DNA from 2 places in the Streptomyces sp. NPDC004658 genome. Region 1 is predicted to be linked to the other one. Evidence: riboswitches for the same ligand, from Rfam matches in the RefSeq annotation. Region 1 holds a riboswitch; the other holds the start of a gene.
The links. Region 1 has a riboswitch for ZMP and ZTP ahead of ABZV94_RS23460 (glycine hydroxymethyltransferase). Riboswitches for the same ligand answer to the same signal wherever they lie in the genome.
Positions count from the first base shown of each region.

Region 1 (8,937 bases):
GCGCGGTCGGCGCCCTGCTTGGCGGACTTGTCCTTGAACTGGGTCATGCGGCTGGCCTCGCCGAAGCCGGTGAGGCAGTTCATGATCCAGGCCAGCTGGGCGTGCTCGGGGACGTGGCTCTGCACGAAGAGCGTGCAGCGGTCCGCGTCGAGGCCGGCGGCCAGCAGCTGGGCGGCGGCGAGCCGGGTGTTGGCGCGCAGTTCCTTCGGGTCCTGCGGGACCGTGATCGCGTGCAGGTCGACGACCATGTAGAAGGCGTCGTGGGACTCCTGGAGGGCCACCCACTGGCGGACGGCGCCGAGGTAGTTGCCGAGGTGGAACGAGCCAGCCGTGGGCTGGATGCCGGAGAGCACGCGAGGTCGGTCATTCGCCATGTCCCCATTCTCGCAGAGAGCCCGGGGGGCTCGGTGCGTGGGGAACTGCGGACCGTGACGCCTGGTCGCGCAGTTCCCCGCGCCCCCTTCGGGGGCGCTTCAGCCGAGGTCGACCTGCGGGTAGAGGGGGAAGCCCGCGACCAGGTCCGTGGCTCGCTGGGAGATCTCCTGGGCGACCTTCTCGTCCAGGACGTGGGCCGCCTTGGACGGGGCGCCGGACTTGGTGGTGCCCGGTTCGGTGGTGGTGAGGACGCGGTCGATCAGGCCCGCCACCTCGTCCATCTCCGCGGTGCCGAGGCCACGGGTGGTCAGCGCCGGGGTGCCGATGCGGATGCCGGAGGTGTACCAGGCGCCGTTGGGGTCGGCCGGGATGGCGTTGCGGTTGGTGACGATGCCGGAGTCGAGCAGGGCGGCCTCGGCCTGACGGCCGGTGAGGCCGTAGGAGGTGGCGACGTCGATCAGGCAGAGGTGGTTGTCGGTGCCGCCGGTGACGAGGGTGGCGCCGCGGCGCATCAGGCCCTCGGCGAGGGCGCGGGAGTTGTCCACGATCCGCTGGGCGTAGTCCTGGAAGGCGGGCTGCCGGGCCTCGGCCAGGGCGACGGCCTTGGCGGCCATGACGTGCGGGAGCGGGCCGCCGAGGACCATGGGGCAGCCGCGGTCGACCTGGTCCTTGAGGGAGTCGTCGCACAGGACCATGCCGCCGCGCGGGCCGCGCAGCGACTTGTGGGTGGTCGTGGTGACGATCTGGGCGTGCGGGACCGGGTCGAAGTCGCCGGTGAGGACCTTGCCCGCGACCAGGCCGGCGAAGTGCGCCATGTCGACCATGAGGGTGGCGCCGACCTCGTCGGCGATCTCCCGCATGATCCGGAAGTTCACCAGCCGGGGGTACGCGGAGTAGCCAGCGACGATGATCAGCGGCTTGAACTCGCGGGCCTGGACGCGCAGGGCCTCGTAGTCGATCAGGCCGGTGGCCGGGGCGGTGCCGTAGGAGCGCTGGTCGAACATCTTGCCGGAGATGTTCGGGCGGAAGCCGTGGGTGAGGTGGCCGCCGGCGTCCAGGGACATGCCGAGCATGCGCTGGTTGCCGAAGGCCTGGCGGAGCTCGGCCCAGTCGGCCTCGGTCAGGTCGTTGACCTGGCGGGCGCCGGTCTTCTCCAGGAAGGGCGCCTCGACGCGGTCGGCGAGGACGGCCCAGAAGGCGACCAGGTTGGCGTCGATGCCGGAGTGCGGCTGGACGTAGGCGTGGCGGGCGCCGAAGAGTTCGCGGGCGTGCTCGGCGGCGAGGGACTCGACGGTGTCGACGTTGCGGCAGCCGGCGTAGAAGCGGCGGCCGACGGTGCCCTCGGCGTACTTGTCGCTGAACCAGTTGCCCATCGCGAGCAGGGTCGCCGGGGAGGCGTAGTTCTCCGAGGCGATCAGCTTGAGCATCTCGCGCTGGTCGGTGACCTCCTGGCCGATGGCGTCGGCGACGCGCGGTTCGACGGCGCGGATCACGTCGAGGGCGGCGCGAAAGGCCGTCGACTCGGTGGAGAGGGGGGCGGAATTCTCGGGCATCGGGGGACCTCCGGACGGTGTGCGTACAGCGTTCACGTTCGGCCCAGGCGCACGGCACTCTTTCCCGCTCGGGCCGCTCCCTGATGGTCCGTCCCATCCCAAGCGCGCCAGTCACGGCCCGCTCGTCAGCCTACCGGGCGCGCCGCGCGGGGCAGGTCCCGCGTCCACCATGCGAGCGAGGATAAGAAGGAGGTCACCGTCGAGTCCGAGTCGTCTCCGGGAGAGGCCGTGACCGCTGCGCAAGACCTCATCGCCGCCGCCGGCGCGCACTGCGCGCCCACCTACGACCCGCTGCCGGTGGTGATCGCCACGGGCGAGGGCGCCTGGCTGACGGATGTGGCGGGGCGGCGCTATCTGGATCTGCTGGCCGGCTACTCGGCGCTGAATTTCGGGCACGGCAACCGGCGGCTGGCCGAGGCGGCCCGGCGGCAGCTGGACCGGGTGACGCTGACCTCCCGCGCCTTCCACCACGACCGGTTCGCCGCGTTCTGCACGGAGCTGGCCGAGCTGTGCGGGATGGAGATGGTGCTGCCCGTGAACACGGGGGCGGAGGCGGTGGAGAGCGCGGTGAAGACGGCCCGGAAGTGGGGGTACCGGGTGAAGGGGGTGCCCGGGGAGATGGCGAAGATCGTCGTGGCGGGCGGCAACTTCCACGGTCGTACGACGACGGTCATCAGCTTCTCCACCGATCCGGAGGCCCGCGCGGACTTCGGGCCGTACACCCCGGGCTTCGAGATCGTGCCGTACGGGGACCTGACCGCGATGCGGTCGGCGCTGACGGAGAACACGGTGGCGGTGCTGCTGGAGCCGATCCAGGGCGAGTCCGGGGTGATCGTGCCGCCGGCCGGGTATCTGGCCGGGGTGCGGGAGCTGACCCGCGAGCGGAACGTCCTCTTCGTCGCCGACGAGATCCAGTCGGGCCTGGGGCGCACCGGGCGGACCTTCGCGTGCGAGCACGAGGGGGTGGTGCCGGACGTGTACCTGCTGGGCAAGGCGCTGGGCGGCGGGATCCTGCCGGTGTCGGCCGTGGTGTCGAGCGCGGCGGTGCTCGGGGTGTACCGGCCGGGCGAGCACGGGTCGACGTTCGGCGGGAATCCGCTGGCCTGCGCGGTGGCGCTGGAGGTGATGGCCCTGTTGCGGACCGGTGAGTACCAGGAGCGGGCGGCGCGGCTGGGCGAGCGGCTGCACGGACAGCTGGGCGAGCTGCCCGGCACGGGCCGGGTGACGGCGGTGCGGGGGCGGGGACTGTGGGCCGGGGTGGACGTCTCCCCGGCGGTCGGCACCGGACGGGAGGTCTCCGAGCGGCTGCTGGCCCGTGGGGTCCTGGCCAAGGAGACCCACGGGTCGACCATCCGGATCGCGCCTCCGCTGGTGATCGGCGAGGAGGACCTGGACTGGGGGGTGGAGCAGCTGCGGGCGGTGCTGTCCGGGGCGTGATCAGTGCAGGGGGAAGTCGACGCCGTGCTCGTCGGCGGGCCGGGGTCCGAAGATGCGCCGGTCGGATTCCGCGATGGGGACGTCGTTGATGCTGGCCTCGCGGCGGAGCATCAGGCCGTGCCGGTCGAACTCCCACAGTTCGTTGCCGTAGGAGCGCCACCACTGGCCGTCGGCGTCGCGGGACTCGTACTGGAAGCGGACGGCGATGCGGTTGTCGTGGAAGCTCCACAGGCCCTTGCGGAGGGCGTAGTCCCGCTCGCGCTCCCACTTCTCGGTCAGGAAGGTGACGATCTCCTCGCGGCCGGTGACGAACCGGTCGCGGTTCCGCCAGACGGAGTCCGGGGTGTAGGCGAGCGCCACCCGGTGGGGGTCGCGGGTGTTCCAGGCGTCCTCGGCCGCCTGGACCTTCTGGAGGGCGGTCTCCAGGGTGAACGGCGGGTAGGGCGGGCGGTCTTCGGGCACGGCGGTCTCCTCGGGCGGGGGCGGGGCGGAGGTCCGGACATCTTCGAGAACGATCGTTCTCCATCGATGGGTCTACGATAGAGAACGCCCGTTCTCGACGTCAAGGAGACCGATGCCCGCCGCCGTCACCGAGGAACAGAACCGCCGGGACCGCGAAGCGCTCCTGGACGCGGCCGAGGCGCTCTTCTACGCGCACGGCATCCAGGCGGTCGGCATGGACCGGGTCCGCGAGGCCTCCGGTCTGCCCCTGAAGCGGATCTACCGGCTCTTCCCGACCAAGGAGGAGCTGGTCGTCGCCGTGCTCAGGCACCGCGACCGGCGCTGGCGCGCACACCTCGCGGCCCACGTGGAGAGTGTCCAGGACCCTCGCGCACGGGTGCTCGCCGTCTTCGACTGGCTCGCCGCGTGGTTCGCGGAGCCCGGCTTCCGCGGCTGCGCCTGGATCAACGCCCACGGCGAACTCGGCGCGTCGTCCGAGCCGGTTCTGGCGGAGGTCCGCGCCCACAAGCGCGCCTTCCACGACCAGCTGGCGACCTGGGTCCGCGCCACCGGCGCACCGGTGGCCGAACCGGTCTTCCTGCTCGCCGAGGGAGCCATCGTCACCGCGGCCGTCACCGGCGACCCGGCCCCGGCACGGCATGCGCGGGCGGCGGTGGAGACGCTGCTCGGGAGCGCCGCGGCGGCTGCCGGCTAGAGGATCACATGGGGCAGGAAGCGGGCGTACTCGTCGGTGATCAGGCCGGTGGACTCGCGGATGCCGAGGCCCGCGGGTTCGTCCCGGACCACCCAGGCGCCCAGCACCACGTGGTTGCCGTCGAAGGCGGGCAGCGGGGCCAACTCCTGGTAGCAGCACGGCTCTTCGCGCAGGACGGGCGGGGCGCCGGGCGCGTGGACGGTGACGCCCTCGCCCTCGCGGCCGAGGAGGGGCTTGGCCACGTAGCCCGTCGTGCCGGCCAGCTCCCGGGGGCCGTCCAGGTAGGCGGGGAGGAGGTTCGGGTGGCCGGGGTACAGCTCCCAGAGGACGGCCAGGAGGGCCTTGTTGCTCAGGAGCATCTTCCAGGCCGGTTCGATCCACAGGGTGCTGCCGGTGCCGCCGCCGTTGTCCAGGGTGTCCAGGACGTGTCCGCCGAAGGCGTCGGTGGTGAGCCACTCCCAGGGGTAGAGCTTGAAGATGCCGCGGATGAAGCGGAGCCGGTTGTCGACGAAGCGGCCGGAGAGGGTGTCCCAGCCGATCTCCTCCATGGCCAGCCAGTCGGTGGTGAGGCCGGCCTGTTCGGCGGTCTCCTTCAGGTAGGCGACCGTCATCAGGTCCTCGCCGAGTTCGTCGGCCGAGGAGTGCGCGAAGTGCAGCGGGCTGCCGGCGGGCAGCAGCGCGGACTGGGCGCGCCAGGCCTCCACCAGGCGTTCGTGCAGGGAGTTCCACTGGTCCGCGCCGGGGAAGCGGTCCTCCATCCAGAACCACTGCGGGGAGGCGGCCTCCACCAGCGAGGTCGGGGTGTCGGCGTTGTACTCCAGCAGCTTCGCCGGTCCCGTGCCGTCGTGGCGCAGGTCGAAACGGCCGTAGACGGAGGGCAGTTCGGCACGCCGGTGCCAGGCCTCGGTGACCGCGGCGGCCACGCGCGGGTCCGTGATGCCGAGGTCCGCGAGGCGGTTCTCGGACACGATGTGCTCGGCGGCGGCCAGGCACATGCGGTGGAGCTCCTCGACGGTCTCCTCCAGCGCCTCCACCTCGTCCAGGGTGAAGACGTAGTAGGCGCTCTCGTCCCAGTAGGGGCGCAGCGAGCCGTCGGGGTGGCGGGTGAGCGGGTAGACCAGGCCCTGCGCCTCCACGGTCTGCTGCCAGCCGGGGCGGGGGGTGGTGGTACGGCGTTCCATGGGCGTGTTCCGGTCAGCCGCCGGAGCTGCCCTTGCCGCCGCCGAAGCCGCCGCGGTGGACTCCGCCGCTTCCGCTGTGGTGGTCGTCGTCATCGTCGGACGAGCCGCTGCCCGAGCCCTTGCCGGGCTTGGTGAAGGAGCCGCCGTCGACCCAGCCGTTCTTCTCGTCGCCCTCGTAGTACCAGGCGGCGTCGACCTTCTTGACGGTCGTCTTCCTGCCCGGCGTCTTCCTGCCCGTGGTCTTCCCGGACGCGCCGGAGGTCGTGCAGTTCTTGTCCGAGACGACCTTGTACCCCTTGGCGAGGTTGTAGCTGTCACGGTCGACGCAGCGCTTGTCGGGTTCGGACGAGCAGGCGGTGAGCGCGGCGGCCAGCAGGCCCACGCCGCCCAGGACGACCGTGCCGGAGCGGAGTGGTCGGCGTGTACGGTCCATGTGTGTCTCCCCCGTCGGATTCCGGTGCCGTGTTCGCGGCCAGCCTAGAGATCGGTGTGAGTGTTCCCCCCGGCGGGTCTTTCATCTGCCCCTCGCCTAGAGTCACTTCGTGCTGTTTGGAATGGTGTGCGCCATTGGCGCGGCGGTCTGCTTCGGTACGGCGACGGTGTTGCAGGCGGTGGCCGCGCGGGCGGCGGGCGCCGAGGGGGGTGGCGGGGACGCGGCGCTGCTGCTGCGGGCGCTGCGGCAGTGGCGGTATCTCGCCGGTCTCGCGCTGGACGGGCTGGGCTTCCTGCTCCAGATCGCGGCCCTGCGGTCGGTGCCGATCTACGCGGTGGGCGCGGCGCTGGCGGCCAGCCTCGCGGTGACGGCTGTGGTGGCGGCGCGGCTGCTCGGGGTCCGGCTGAGCGGGGTGGAGTGGGCCGCCGTGGGGGTGGTGTGCGCGGGGCTGGCCCTGCTGGGGCTGGCCTCGGGCGCCGAGGGCGACCGGGACGGGCCGGACTGGCTGCGGTACGCGATGGTCGCGGCGGCGGCCGGTGTGCTGCTGCTCGGCGGCGTCGGCGGGCGCCTGTCCGGCCGGACCCGGGCGCTGCTGCTGGGGCTCGGCGCCGGGTTCGGGTTCGGGGTGGTGGAGGTGGCGGTACGGCTGATCGACTCGCTGCGCGTGGCCGACCTGCTGGGCAACCCGGCCACGTATGCCCTGCTGCTCGGCGGCGGTGCCGCGTTCCTGCTGCTCACCTCGGCCCTCCAGCGGGGCTCGGTGACGACCGCGACGGCCGGGATGGTGCTCGGCGAGACGCTCGGACCGGCCGCGGTGGGGGTGGTCTGGCTCGGGGACCGCACCCGGGAGGGACTGGGATGGCTCGCGGCACTGGGCTTCGCGGTGGCGGTGGCCGGGGCGCTGGCGCTGGCGCGGTTCGGGGAGGCGCCGGCGGAATAGCCCGCGGCGTCTCGCGGCTGCGCGCACGTGGGGCTCGCGGCTTCCCCGCGCCCCCTGGTGTCACCGAATGTCCCTCAGGGCAGCACCCGGCACAGTGCCTCCAGCGCGCCCGCCCACGCGCTGTCCGGTGGGGTGCCGTAGCCGACGACCAGGGCGTCCAGCGGATCCGTGACGGCCTGCGGATGGCGGTGGAAGGACAGGCCGTGCAGGGCCAGGCCCTGCCATGCCGCCGCCTGGACCACCGACTCCTCCGTTCCGGGCGGCAGCCGCAGGACCGCGTGCAGGCCGGCGGCGATTCCCGTGACCCGCACTTCCGGCGCCCGCTCGGTGACGGCGGTGGCGAGGGCGTCGCGGCGGCGCCGGTAGCGCAGGCGGGAGGAGCGCACGTGGCGGTCGTAGGCGCCGGAGGTGAGGAACTCCGCGAGGGTGAGCTGTTCCAGCACGCCGACGGTGTCCGCCCGGCCCTTGGCCGAGGCCGCCTCCGCCGCCAGGGCCGGCGGGAGCACCATCCAGCCCAGCCGCAGTCCGGGCGCGAGGGACTTGCTGGCCGTGCCGAGGTAGACGACTCGGTCGGGGGCGAGGCCCTGCAACGCGCCGACCGGCTGGCGGTCGTAGCGGAACTCGCCGTCGTAGTCGTCCTCCAGGACCAGCCCGCCGGTGCGCCGGGCCCAGGCGACGACGGCGGCCCGGCGGTCGGGGTGCAGGGCGGTGCCCATGGGGAACTGGTGCGCCGGGGTCAGCAGCACCGCGTCGGCGGTCCCCGGCTCGCCGGGGTCGGTGCCCAGTTCGTCGTACGGCAGCGCGGGAGTGGCCAGGCCCGCGCTGCGCAGCAGCGCCCAGTGGTCGTCCAGGCCGTACGACTCCACGGCCACCGTCCGCGCCCCGCGGGCCCGCAGCACCGTGCCGAGGAGGGTCAGGGCGTGCGAGAAGCCCGCGGTGATCAGGATCGTGTCGGGGTGGGTGCGCACACCGCGGGCACGGGCGAGGTAGCCGGCGAGGGCCGTGCGCAGTTCGGGGCGGCCGCGCGGGTCGCCGTAGCCGAGGGCGTGGAAGGGGGCCGTGGCCAGGGCCCGGCGGGTGGCCTTCAGCCACTCGGTGCGCGGGAAGGCGGCGAGGTCGGGGGTGCCGGGGACGAGGTCGTGGAGCGGGCGGACGGGGGCGCGGTGCGAGGTCGCCGGGCCGGCGCCGGGGAGCGTTGCGGGGGCGGAGGCCGAGCGGGCGCCGGAGGGCGCGCCGGTGCCGGGCGTGCCGGGTGCCACGCGGGTGCCGGAGCCCTGGCGGGCCGTGAGCCAGCCCTCGGCGACCAGGTCGGCGTAGGCCTCGGCGACGGTGTTGCGGGCGATGCCGAGGTCGGCGGCGAGGGAGCGGGACGACGGCAGCCGGGTGCCGGGGGCGAGCCGGCCGGAGCGCACCGCCTCCCGCAGGGCGTCGGTCAGGCGCCGGCGCAGACCGCCCGAGCCGGTCGGTTCGAGGTGCAGGTCGACGCCCAGAGTGGCCCACGATTCCGCCATGGAAATGGACCATACTCCTGGGCTGCCTCGCTCCTAGAGTCGAGGGCATGACCACTGCACACGAAACCCCCGCATACGCCGCCGAAGAAGCCCCGCGCCTGTCCTGGACCGAGCACGCCCCCGACGTCTACAAGGCCATGGTCCGCCTCGACAGCGTCGCGAAGCGCGGCCTGGACCCCAAGCTGTACGAGCTGGTGAAGATCCGCGCCTCGCAGCTCAACCACTGCGCGTTCTGCCTCGACATGCACTCCAAGGACGCCCTCGCCGCCGGTGAGAGCGTCGAGCGGATCGTGCAGCTCAGCGCCTGGCAGGAGTCCCGGCACTTCTACACCGAGAAGGAGCTGGCCGCGA
Region 1 is NZ_JBEXKG010000072.1:13,595-22,531, reverse strand. It holds gene trpS (tryptophan--tRNA ligase) at 1-374, opposite strand, end outside; gene ABZV94_RS23460 (glycine hydroxymethyltransferase) at 474-1,928, opposite strand; ZMP/ZTP riboswitch at 1,963-2,053, opposite strand; gene rocD (ornithine--oxo-acid transaminase) at 2,157-3,365, shown strand; gene ABZV94_RS23450 (nuclear transport factor 2 family protein) at 3,366-3,827, opposite strand; gene ABZV94_RS23445 (TetR/AcrR family transcriptional regulator) at 3,940-4,521, shown strand; gene ABZV94_RS23440 (glutathionylspermidine synthase family protein) at 4,518-5,702, opposite strand; gene ABZV94_RS23435 (hypothetical protein) at 5,716-6,135, opposite strand; gene ABZV94_RS23430 (hypothetical protein) at 6,257-7,075, shown strand; gene ABZV94_RS23425 (PLP-dependent aminotransferase family protein) at 7,150-8,586, opposite strand; gene ABZV94_RS23420 (carboxymuconolactone decarboxylase family protein) at 8,634-8,937, shown strand, end outside.

Region 2 (8,937 bases), on a different contig from region 1:
GGGCGAACAGCGCGGCCGCGAGGACCGGGAAGGCCAGCAGGACCAGGACACCGGTCAGCAGCACGTTCCACACGAAGATCGGCATGCGGAACATGGTCATGCCCGGGGCGCGCATGCAGATGATCGTGGTGATGAAGTTGACCGAGCCGAGGATGGTGCCGAAGCCGGAGAAGGCCAGACCCATGATCCACATGTCGGCGCCGATGCCCGGCGAGCGGACCGCGTCCGACAGCGGGGAGTAGGCGAACCAGCCGAAGTCGGCCGCGCCCTGCGGGGTGAGGAAGCCGCCGACCGCGATGAGCGAGCCGAACAGGTACAGCCAGTAGGCGAACATGTTCAGCCGCGGGAACGCCACGTCGGGCGCGCCGATCTGGAGCGGCATGATCCAGTTCGCGAAGCCGGCGAACAGCGGGGTGGCGAACATCAGCAGCATCACGGTGCCGTGCATCGTGAACGCCTGGTTGAACTGCTCGTTCGACATGATCTGCAGGCCCGGCCGGGCCAGCTCGGCGCGCATGAGCAGCGCCATCACGCCACCGATCAGGAAGAACGCGAACGACGTCGCCAGATAGAGCGTGCCGATCGTCTTGTGATCGGTGCTGGTGAGCCACTGCACGGCTCTGGTGTCTCGGATCCTCTTCACGCCCCGCCTGTGTCCGTGCCCGGCCCGCGGGTCACACTCGGGGGACGCGAGGAGCATCACGGGAGGAGGGTGTGACGATCCGGGGGGTGCCGGACACGAACCGAGCATGAGCAACGACGAGATCTTCGCCGCTGCCTATCGCGAGCACTACTGGGCGGTCAGCCGTTATGTCGCCAGACGGCTGCAGGGGCGGACCGACGAGGTGGAGGAAGTGGTGGCGGAGGTGTTCACGGTCGCCTGGCGGCGCCGGGCCGACCTGCCGGCCGCGCCGCTGCCCTGGCTGTACGGGGTGGCCCGGAACTGCCTGGCCAACGCGGTACGCGGCTACGGGCGCCGGCGCCGGCTGGTGGACCGGCTGGGCAACGACGAGGCCGCGCACGGCCGGCACATCGCGGCGGGCCCCGACGCTGAGGCGCCGGGCGCCTGGGTGCACGAGGCGCTGGACCGGCTGTCCCCGGCCGACCAGGAGGTGCTGCGCCTCGCCGCCTGGGAGGAGCTCGGCGCCGAGGAGATCGCGGTCGCCCTCGGCTGCGGCCGCCGCGCGGCAGCGATGCGCCTCCACCGCGCCCGCCGCCGCCTGCGCACGGAGATAGCCCGCCTGTGCCCTGCGGGGCCGCCACCCGACGTGCCGCCCGAGTCGCACTCCGGTGGGCCCTCACCGGCTGCGCCGCCCGGGTCGCGCCCCGGCGGACCGTCGCCCGAAGCGCCGTCCGGGTCGCGCCTGAGCCTTCGCGGGCTGTCGCCCGAAGTGCCCCGCGAGTGGCCTCTTGGGGGAGCGTCGCCGGTGGTGCCGCCGGAGTCGCGCCCGAGCCCCCGCGGGTCGTCGCCCGAAGTGCCGCCCCAGTCGCGTTCCGGTGGGCCGTCGCCGGCGGTGTCAGGGGGGTCGCGCCCCGGCGGACCGTCGCCCGAAGCGCCGTCCGGGTCGCGCCCGAGCCCCCGCGGGTCGTCGCCCGGAGTGCCCTCCGAGGTGTTCCCCGGGGGGCCGTCGGCCGACGGCGGGGGCCGTTCCGGCCGGCGGTCGTCCCGCCCCGTGCCCACCGCCGACGCTCGCCTGCGCAAGGACCCCCGACATGCCTGACGAACTCGAACTCCTCCGGCGGGCCAACCCCGTACGGGACGACGGGCCGTACTTCGGTGACGGGCCCCTGGACCAGTGTGCCGAGCGGCGGCTGGAGCGGCTGCTGCGTCAACCCGGTCCGACGCGCCGCGTCCCCCGCGCCCGGCTGCTGTGGGGCCTCGCCGCCACCGGCGTCGTACTGGCGACCGCGTTCGCCGCGCTGGTCGGCGGGCCGGACCCGCAGCCCGCCCTCGCCGCGCCCCGGCCGCTGACCGTCCGCGCCGACTCCACGCCCGTCCCGCTGACGCGGCTGGCGGAACGGGCCGCGACCGCCGCCGCCGACGGCTCACCGCGCCTGCGCAAGGGCACGCACGTGCAGTCGTGGAGCCTGAGCATGACCGACGGGAAGCCGCCCGTCACCCTGCCCGAGGAGCGGGTCGTGCGCTGGCGCGCGGACGACAGCCACACCGAACTGGTCGTGGCGACCGACCCGCGCCGGCCGGGCCGCCCGGTCGTCACCGACGAGGGCGGAGACCCCCGCCTGGTGGCCGACGGCCACGTCCTCAGCCGGGTCACCTACCCGCCGAGCTGGAGCGACGCCCCGCCCGCGGCCCCGCCGCCGCACACCCCGGGCGCGCTGCGCGCCTACCTGGCCGAGAGCGTCCGCACCGATTCCCCGGGCACCCCGCAGCTCCTCGACGGCGTCGAAGAGCTGCTGGACCACTGGACGCTGGGCGCCCGCGAGTCGGCGGCACTGGTCAGGGTCCTCGCGGACGCCAAGGGGCTGCGGCCCGCGGGACAGGTGACCGATCGCCTCGGCCGCCCGGGGCAGGCGTACGTGTACGAGGGCCGGGGAGGCCGGCGGATGCTGATCCTCGACCCGCGCACCGGCACCGTCCTCGGCCTGGAGACCACCTTCACCCGGGACGCCCCCGAGTACGGCGTCAAGGCGGGGGACGTCATGGACTACAGCGCCTGGATGCGCTGACCCGTGAGGCGGGGGTGCCGCCCGGCAGCCGGCACCCCCGCCCGTCACACCCCCAGCTGCCGGGCGGCGGCCGTGACCGTCTGCTCCAGGAGCGTGGCGATCGTCATCGGGCCGACGCCTCCCGGTACCGGGGTGATGAGCGAGGCCCGCTCCACCGCCGAGTCGAAGTCGACGTCGCCGACGTTCCCCGGGTTGTAGCCCGCGTCGACGACTACCGCGCCCGGCTTGATGTCCTGCCCGCGGATCAGCCGCGGCCGGCCGACCGCGGCCACCACGATGTCGGCCTCGCGGACCACCGCGGACAGTTCCCGGGTGCGGGAGTGGCAGTAGGTCACGGTCGCGTCCCGGGCGAGCAGCAGCATGCCCGCCGGCTTGCCGAGGATGGCGCTGCGGCCGACCACCACGGCCCGCTTCCCGGCCGGGTCGACGCCGTACTCGTCCAGCAGCCGCAGGATGCCGCCCGGCGTGCAGGAAACGAAGCCCGGCAGCCCGAAGCTCATCGTGGCGAACGACGCGAAGGTGACACCGTCCACGTCCTTCTCCGGCGCGACGGCCTCGAACGCGGCCCGCTCGTCGACGTGGTCGCCCACCGGGTGCTGGAGCAGGATGCCGTGCACCCCCGGGTCGGCGGACAACTCCCGCAAGGTGGCCACGAGTTCCTCGGTCGTGGTGCTCGCGGGCAGGGCCACGTGCCGCGAGGCGATGCCGGCCTTGCGGCTGCGGTTCTGCTTCATCCGGACGTACGTCACGGACGCCGGGTCCTCGCCGACCAGCACGGTCGCCAGACACGGCGCGGTGCCGGTGCGCTCGGTGAGTTCGGCGGCCTTCCGCGCGGTGTCCTCGACGATGCGGCGGGCGAGCGCGGTGCCGTCCATCAGACGGGCCTGGGTCATGCTGCACACTCCTGAGCTGGATCGACTCTCCTCGCCCAGGCGCGCGGCAACCACCACGGACCGCTCCCCGGTGGTGCTCCACCTCAGCGCCAGTCACGGCCCGCGTACAGCGTAACCGAGGGTGCCGTACGGTCTCCGGACCCCGCTCGGCCTCCTTCCGCTCCCGTCGTACCCGGCGGGGGCCTACTCGTCCCAGGCCTGGATGATCACCTGATCGGCGATCTTCCCGTCCCGCAGGGTGACCATCGACTCGGCGAGGACCCGGGTGCCGTCCCCGTACTCGCAGGACTCGCTGTAGGCCGCGTGGTCCCCCTGGACCACGCACTGGTCCAGCCTGTGCGTCATGTCGCGGCTGTAGATGTCGTCCAGCAGTTCGGCGATCTGGCTCCGGCCGTGCAGGACGGTGGGATGACTGGGCTGGTTGTTGCGGTCGACGATGCGGATCTCCGCGTCGTCCGCGTAGAGCGACAGAAGGTTGTTGCCGGTGTTGCCCTCGATGGCCCGGCGCAGTGTGTCGGTGTCGAAGGCGGACCCCGCCGCGGTACCCATGGTGACCTCCTTCAGGTGCCCGTGTGGTCCAGGCGCCCGTGCGGTCCGGCCAGGAGCGGGCCGCACGGGCCCACCTCCGAGACTCCTCCGCCCCGCCCGCCCCGGCAAGCCCGGCCGCCGCGCTCCACCTCCCGGGTGAGCGCGGCCCGCCGCCCGTGTCCGCCCGGGGCCCGGCGCCGTTGCTGAAGGCATGATCTCAACACGACGTATCGCCGCCGCCGTCGGTCTGGCCGCCGGGATCGCCGGTCTCGCCGTACCCCAGGCGAACGCGGCCGGCACCGGCGCACCGCTCGTCGGGAAGCTCGGCGCGCTGAGCACGCTGGACTCGCTCGCCGTCAGTGACATCCCGGCGGAGCAGCGGGGCCGGGTGCCGCGGGTCACCGAACAGGTGCAGGAGCTCAGGCACCTCCAGGAGCTGAACCAGCTCAACCAGGTGGAGCAGGTCCTCGCGCCCGCCGCGCCGCTGCTCGGCCTGGTCGGCGCCATCCACTGATCCCGTCCGCTCGGCGCGAGGGCCGTCCCGTGGGGGCGGCCCTCGCCGCCGCCCGCGCCCGCCGGGCGATCCCACCCCGGGCGTGTCCGGAAAGATCCACGAACCCCCTCGTGGTCCGCCCCGCTACCGGTCGGTCGCGCGTAGTGTCGGCGGCGAAGGCAAACGAAGGAAGGGACCAGACCATGGCGCAGGAAGTCCGCGGCGTGATCGCACCGGGCAAGGACGAGCCCGTACGGGTCGAGACGATCGTGGTGCCGGACCCGGGGCCCGGCGAGGCCGTCGTACGCGTCCAGGCCTGCGGGGTCTGCCATACCGATCTGCACTACAAGCAGGGTGGCATCTCGGACGACTTCCCCTTCCTGCTCGGCCACGAGGCCGCCGGTGTCGTGGAGTCGGTCGGCGAGGGCGTCACCGACGTCGCCCCCGGCGACTTCGTCGTCCTCAACTGGCGCGCGGTGTGCGGGCAGTGCCGGGCCTGTCTGCGCGGCCGTCCCTGGTACTGCTTCAACACCCACAACGCGCGGCAGAAGATGACCCTCGCCGCCACCGGCCAGGAGCTCTCCCCGGCTCTCGGGATCGGTGCCTTCGCCGAGAAGACGCTCGTCGCGGCCGGCCAGTGCACCAAGGTCGACCCGGCCGTCTCCCCGGCGGTCGCGGGCCTCCTCGGCTGCGGGGTGATGGCCGGTATCGGCGCCGCGATCAACACCGGGAACGTCGGCCGGGGAGACTCGGTCGCCGTCATCGGCTGCGGAGGCGTCGGCGGCGCGGCCGTCGCGGGGTCGAACCTGGCCGGAGCGGCGAAGATCATCGCCGTCGACATCGACGACCGCAAGCTGGAGAAGGCCCGCACGCTGGGCGCCACCCACACCGTCAACTCCAAGGAGAGCGACCCGGTCGAGGCGATCCGCGAGCTGACCGGCGGCTTCGGCGCCGACGTCGTCATCGAGGCCGTCGGCCGCCCGGAGACCTACCGGCAGGCCTTCTACGCCCGCGACCTCGCCGGCACCGTCGTCCTCGTCGGCGTCCCCACGCCCGACATGAAGCTCGAACTGCCCCTGCTGGACGTCTTCGGCCGCGGCGGCGCCCTTAAGTCCTCCTGGTACGGCGACTGCCTGCCCAGCCGCGACTTCCCCATGCTGATCGACCTGCACCTCCAAGGCCGCCTGCCGCTCGACGCGTTCGTCACCGAGACGATCGAACTGGACCAGGTGGAGCAGGCGTTCGAGCGGATGCACCACGGTGACGTGCTGCGTTCGGTGGTGGTGCTGTGATGGCCGCGCGCATCGAACGCCTCGTCACCGCGGGTCAGTTCACCCTCGACGGCGGCACCTGGGACGTGGAGAACAACGTGTGGATCGTCGGCGACGAGCGGGAGGTGATCGTCATCGACGCCGCCCACGACGCCGAGGCCATCGCCCGCGCCGTCGGGGACCGGCGCCTGACCGCCATCGTGTGCACGCACGCCCACAACGACCACGTCAACGCGGCACCGGAACTCGCCGACCGCACCGGCGCGACGATCTGGCTGCACCCCGACGACCTGGCGCTGTGGAAGCAGACCCACCCCCACCGCGACCCCGACCGGCATCTCCTCGACGGCCAGGTCATCGAGGCCGCCGGAGCCGACCTCACCGTTCTGCACACCCCCGGGCACGCCCCCGGCGCCGTCTGCCTGTACGACCCCGGCCTCGGCACCGTGTTCACGGGCGACACCCTCTTCAAGGGCGGCCCCGGAGCCACCGGACGCTCCTACTCCCACTTCCCGACCATCATCGACTCCCTCCGCGACCGCCTGTTCACCCTCCCGCCGGAGACGAAGGTCCTCACCGGGCACGGGGACGGCACCACCATCGGCGACGAGGCACCCCACCTGGAGGAGTGGATCGCCCGCGGCCACTGAGTCCGGCGGCGGCACACCGCGGGGGTCCGTGCAAAAGGCGACAGAAGATGTCCGGCTTCCCGGCGACAGTGGACCGCGGCAACAGCCGCACGACAGTCGCATCACACGGGAGGCCGGACATGTCAGGACCGCTGGAGGGCAAGGTGGCGCTGGTCGCCGGGGCGACCCGGGGCGCCGGACGGGGCATCGCCGTCGAACTCGGCGCGGCCGGCGCCACCGTCTACGCCACCGGGCGCAGCACCCGCGCCCACCGCTCGGAGTACGACCGCCCCGAGACCGTCGAGGACACCGCCGACCTCGTCACCGCGGCCGGCGGGAAGGGCGTCGCCGTGGCCGCCGACCACCTCGACAAGTCCGCCGTACGGGACCTCGTGGACCGCATCGCGGACGAGCAGGGCCGCCTCGACATCCTCGTCAACGACATCTGGGGCGGCGAGAACCTCTTCGAGTGGGACACCCCCGTGTGGGAGCACGACCTCGACAACGGGCTGCGGCTGCTCCGCCTCGCGGTCGAGACGCACGCCGTCACCAGCCACTACGCCCTGCCGCTGCTGCTGCGCCGGCCCGGCGGCCTGGTCGTGGAGGTCACCGACGGCACCGCCGACTACAACCGCGACACCTACCGGGTGAACTTCTTCTACGACCTCGCCAAGACCTCCGTCCTGCGCATGGCCTTCGCCCTCGGTCACGAACTCGGCCCGCGCGGCGCCACCGCCGTCGCCCTCACCCCGGGCTGGATGCGCTCGGAACTCATGCTCGACGCGTACGGCGTCCGCGAGGAGAACTGGCGGGACGCCCTGGCGCGCGAACCCCACTTCGCCATCTCCGAGACCCCCCGCTTCACCGGCCGGGCCGTCGCCGCCCTCGCCGCCGATCCCGACGTGGCCCGGTTCAACGGCCAATCCCTCTCCAGCGGCGGCCTCGCCCGGGTGTACGGCTTCACCGACCTCGACGGCAGCCGGCCCGACGCCTGGCGGTACCTGGTCGAGGTGCAGGACGCCGGCAAGCCGGCGGACGTCACCGGATACCGGTGACACCGCGCGTGAACCGCTGAAAGGGCGCCGAAGGAGCCGTACCGTCGGCGCATGACTGATCCAACCCGCTTTGCAGGACACGGAGTTCTCGTCACGGGCGGCGCCCGCGGCATCGGTGCGGCCGTCGCCCGGCGGCTCGCCGAGGAGGGCGGCCGGGTGCTGGTCGCCGACCGGGACCTGCCCGAGGCCGAACGGACCGCCTCCGCCCTGCGCCGCGAGGGCCTCGCGGCCGAGGCGTTCGCCTGTGACGTGGCCGACCGCGCCGCCGTCGAGGGGGCCGTCGCCCACGCCGTCACCGCGTTCGGCTCGCTCGACGTGCTGGTCAACAGCGCCGCCCACTGCACGACCGACACCCGGCTCTTCGAGGACGACCCCGACGAGGCCTGGGCGCGCGACCTCGACATCACCCTCACCGGCGCCTACCGCTGCTGCCGTGCCGCCCTGCCGCACCTCGCCGCCTCGGGACGCGGGGCGATCGTCAGCATCGGCTCCGTCAACGGCCTCCAGGACTTCGGCAACCACGCCTACAGCGCCGCCAAGGCCGGCCTCGGATCGCTCACCCGCACCCTCGCCGGGCACGCCGCGCCCCGGGGGGTGCGGGTCAACCTCGTGGTGCCGGGCACGGTCCGCACCTCGGCCTGGGAAGGGCGCGACGACGAACTCGACGCCGTCCGCCCCCTGTACCCGCTCGGCCGCGTCGGCGAGCCGGAGGACGTCGCCGCCGCCGTCGCCTTCCTCGCCTCGCGCGACGCCGCCTGGATCACCGGGACCTCCCTCGTGGTCGACGGCGGCCTCACCGCCGTCAACACCGGCTTCCGCGCGGCCGTCCGGGACACCTCGTGACCCTCAGCGCGAGGCCGCCGCCAGCACCGCGAGCACCCGCTCCGTGTCGGCCTGTGTGGTCCGCCAGTTGCTGAACGCGGCGCGCAGCCCGGGCACCCCGCCGTACACCGTCGGCGTGACATACGCCTCCCCGGAGGCGGCGACCGCCCGGGCCAGCGCCGCCACCCGCTCCGGCGACGGGTCCGTGGCGAGGGTGAAGCAGACGACGTTGAGCCGGACCGGAGCCAGCAGGGTGAGGCCCGGCAGGGCGTCGACGCCCGCGCCGAGCCGGCGGGCCAGCGCCACGTTCCGCTCCACGACCTCCCGGTGTCCGTCCCGACCGTACGCCACCAGCGAGAACCAGGCCGGCAGGGCCCGCAGCCGGCGCGAGTTCTCGGGGGTCAGATGCAGGAAGTCCGGCTCGCCGTCGGGCAGGCCCAGATACGGCGAGGCGTTGTGGAACACCGCCACCTGCAGATCGCGGCGCCGGGTGAACTGCACGGCAGCGTCGTAGGGGACGTTCAGCCACTTGTGCAGGTCGACGCAGACCGAGTCGGC
Region 2 is NZ_JBEXKG010000081.1:17,977-26,913, reverse strand. It holds gene ctaD (cytochrome c oxidase subunit I) at 1-643, opposite strand, end outside; partial or broken gene ABZV94_RS25010 (sigma-70 family RNA polymerase sigma factor) at 750-1,250, shown strand; gene ABZV94_RS25005 (CU044_5270 family protein) at 1,714-2,688, shown strand; gene ABZV94_RS25000 (bifunctional 5,10-methylenetetrahydrofolate dehydrogenase/5,10-methenyltetrahydrofolate cyclohydrolase) at 2,733-3,581, opposite strand; ZMP/ZTP riboswitch at 3,608-3,688, opposite strand; gene ABZV94_RS24995 (nuclear transport factor 2 family protein) at 3,765-4,130, opposite strand; gene ABZV94_RS24990 (hypothetical protein) at 4,321-4,623, shown strand; gene ABZV94_RS24985 (S-(hydroxymethyl)mycothiol dehydrogenase) at 4,806-5,894, shown strand; gene ABZV94_RS24980 (MBL fold metallo-hydrolase) at 5,894-6,523, shown strand; gene ABZV94_RS24975 (SDR family oxidoreductase) at 6,643-7,557, shown strand; gene ABZV94_RS24970 (SDR family NAD(P)-dependent oxidoreductase) at 7,609-8,400, shown strand; gene ABZV94_RS24965 (aminotransferase class I/II-fold pyridoxal phosphate-dependent enzyme) at 8,404-8,937, opposite strand, start outside.
Region 2: linked by a shared signal. The riboswitch ahead of ABZV94_RS25000 (bifunctional 5,10-methylenetetrahydrofolate dehydrogenase/5,10-methenyltetrahydrofolate cyclohydrolase) and the one ahead of ABZV94_RS23460 (glycine hydroxymethyltransferase) in region 1 are both predicted to bind ZMP and ZTP.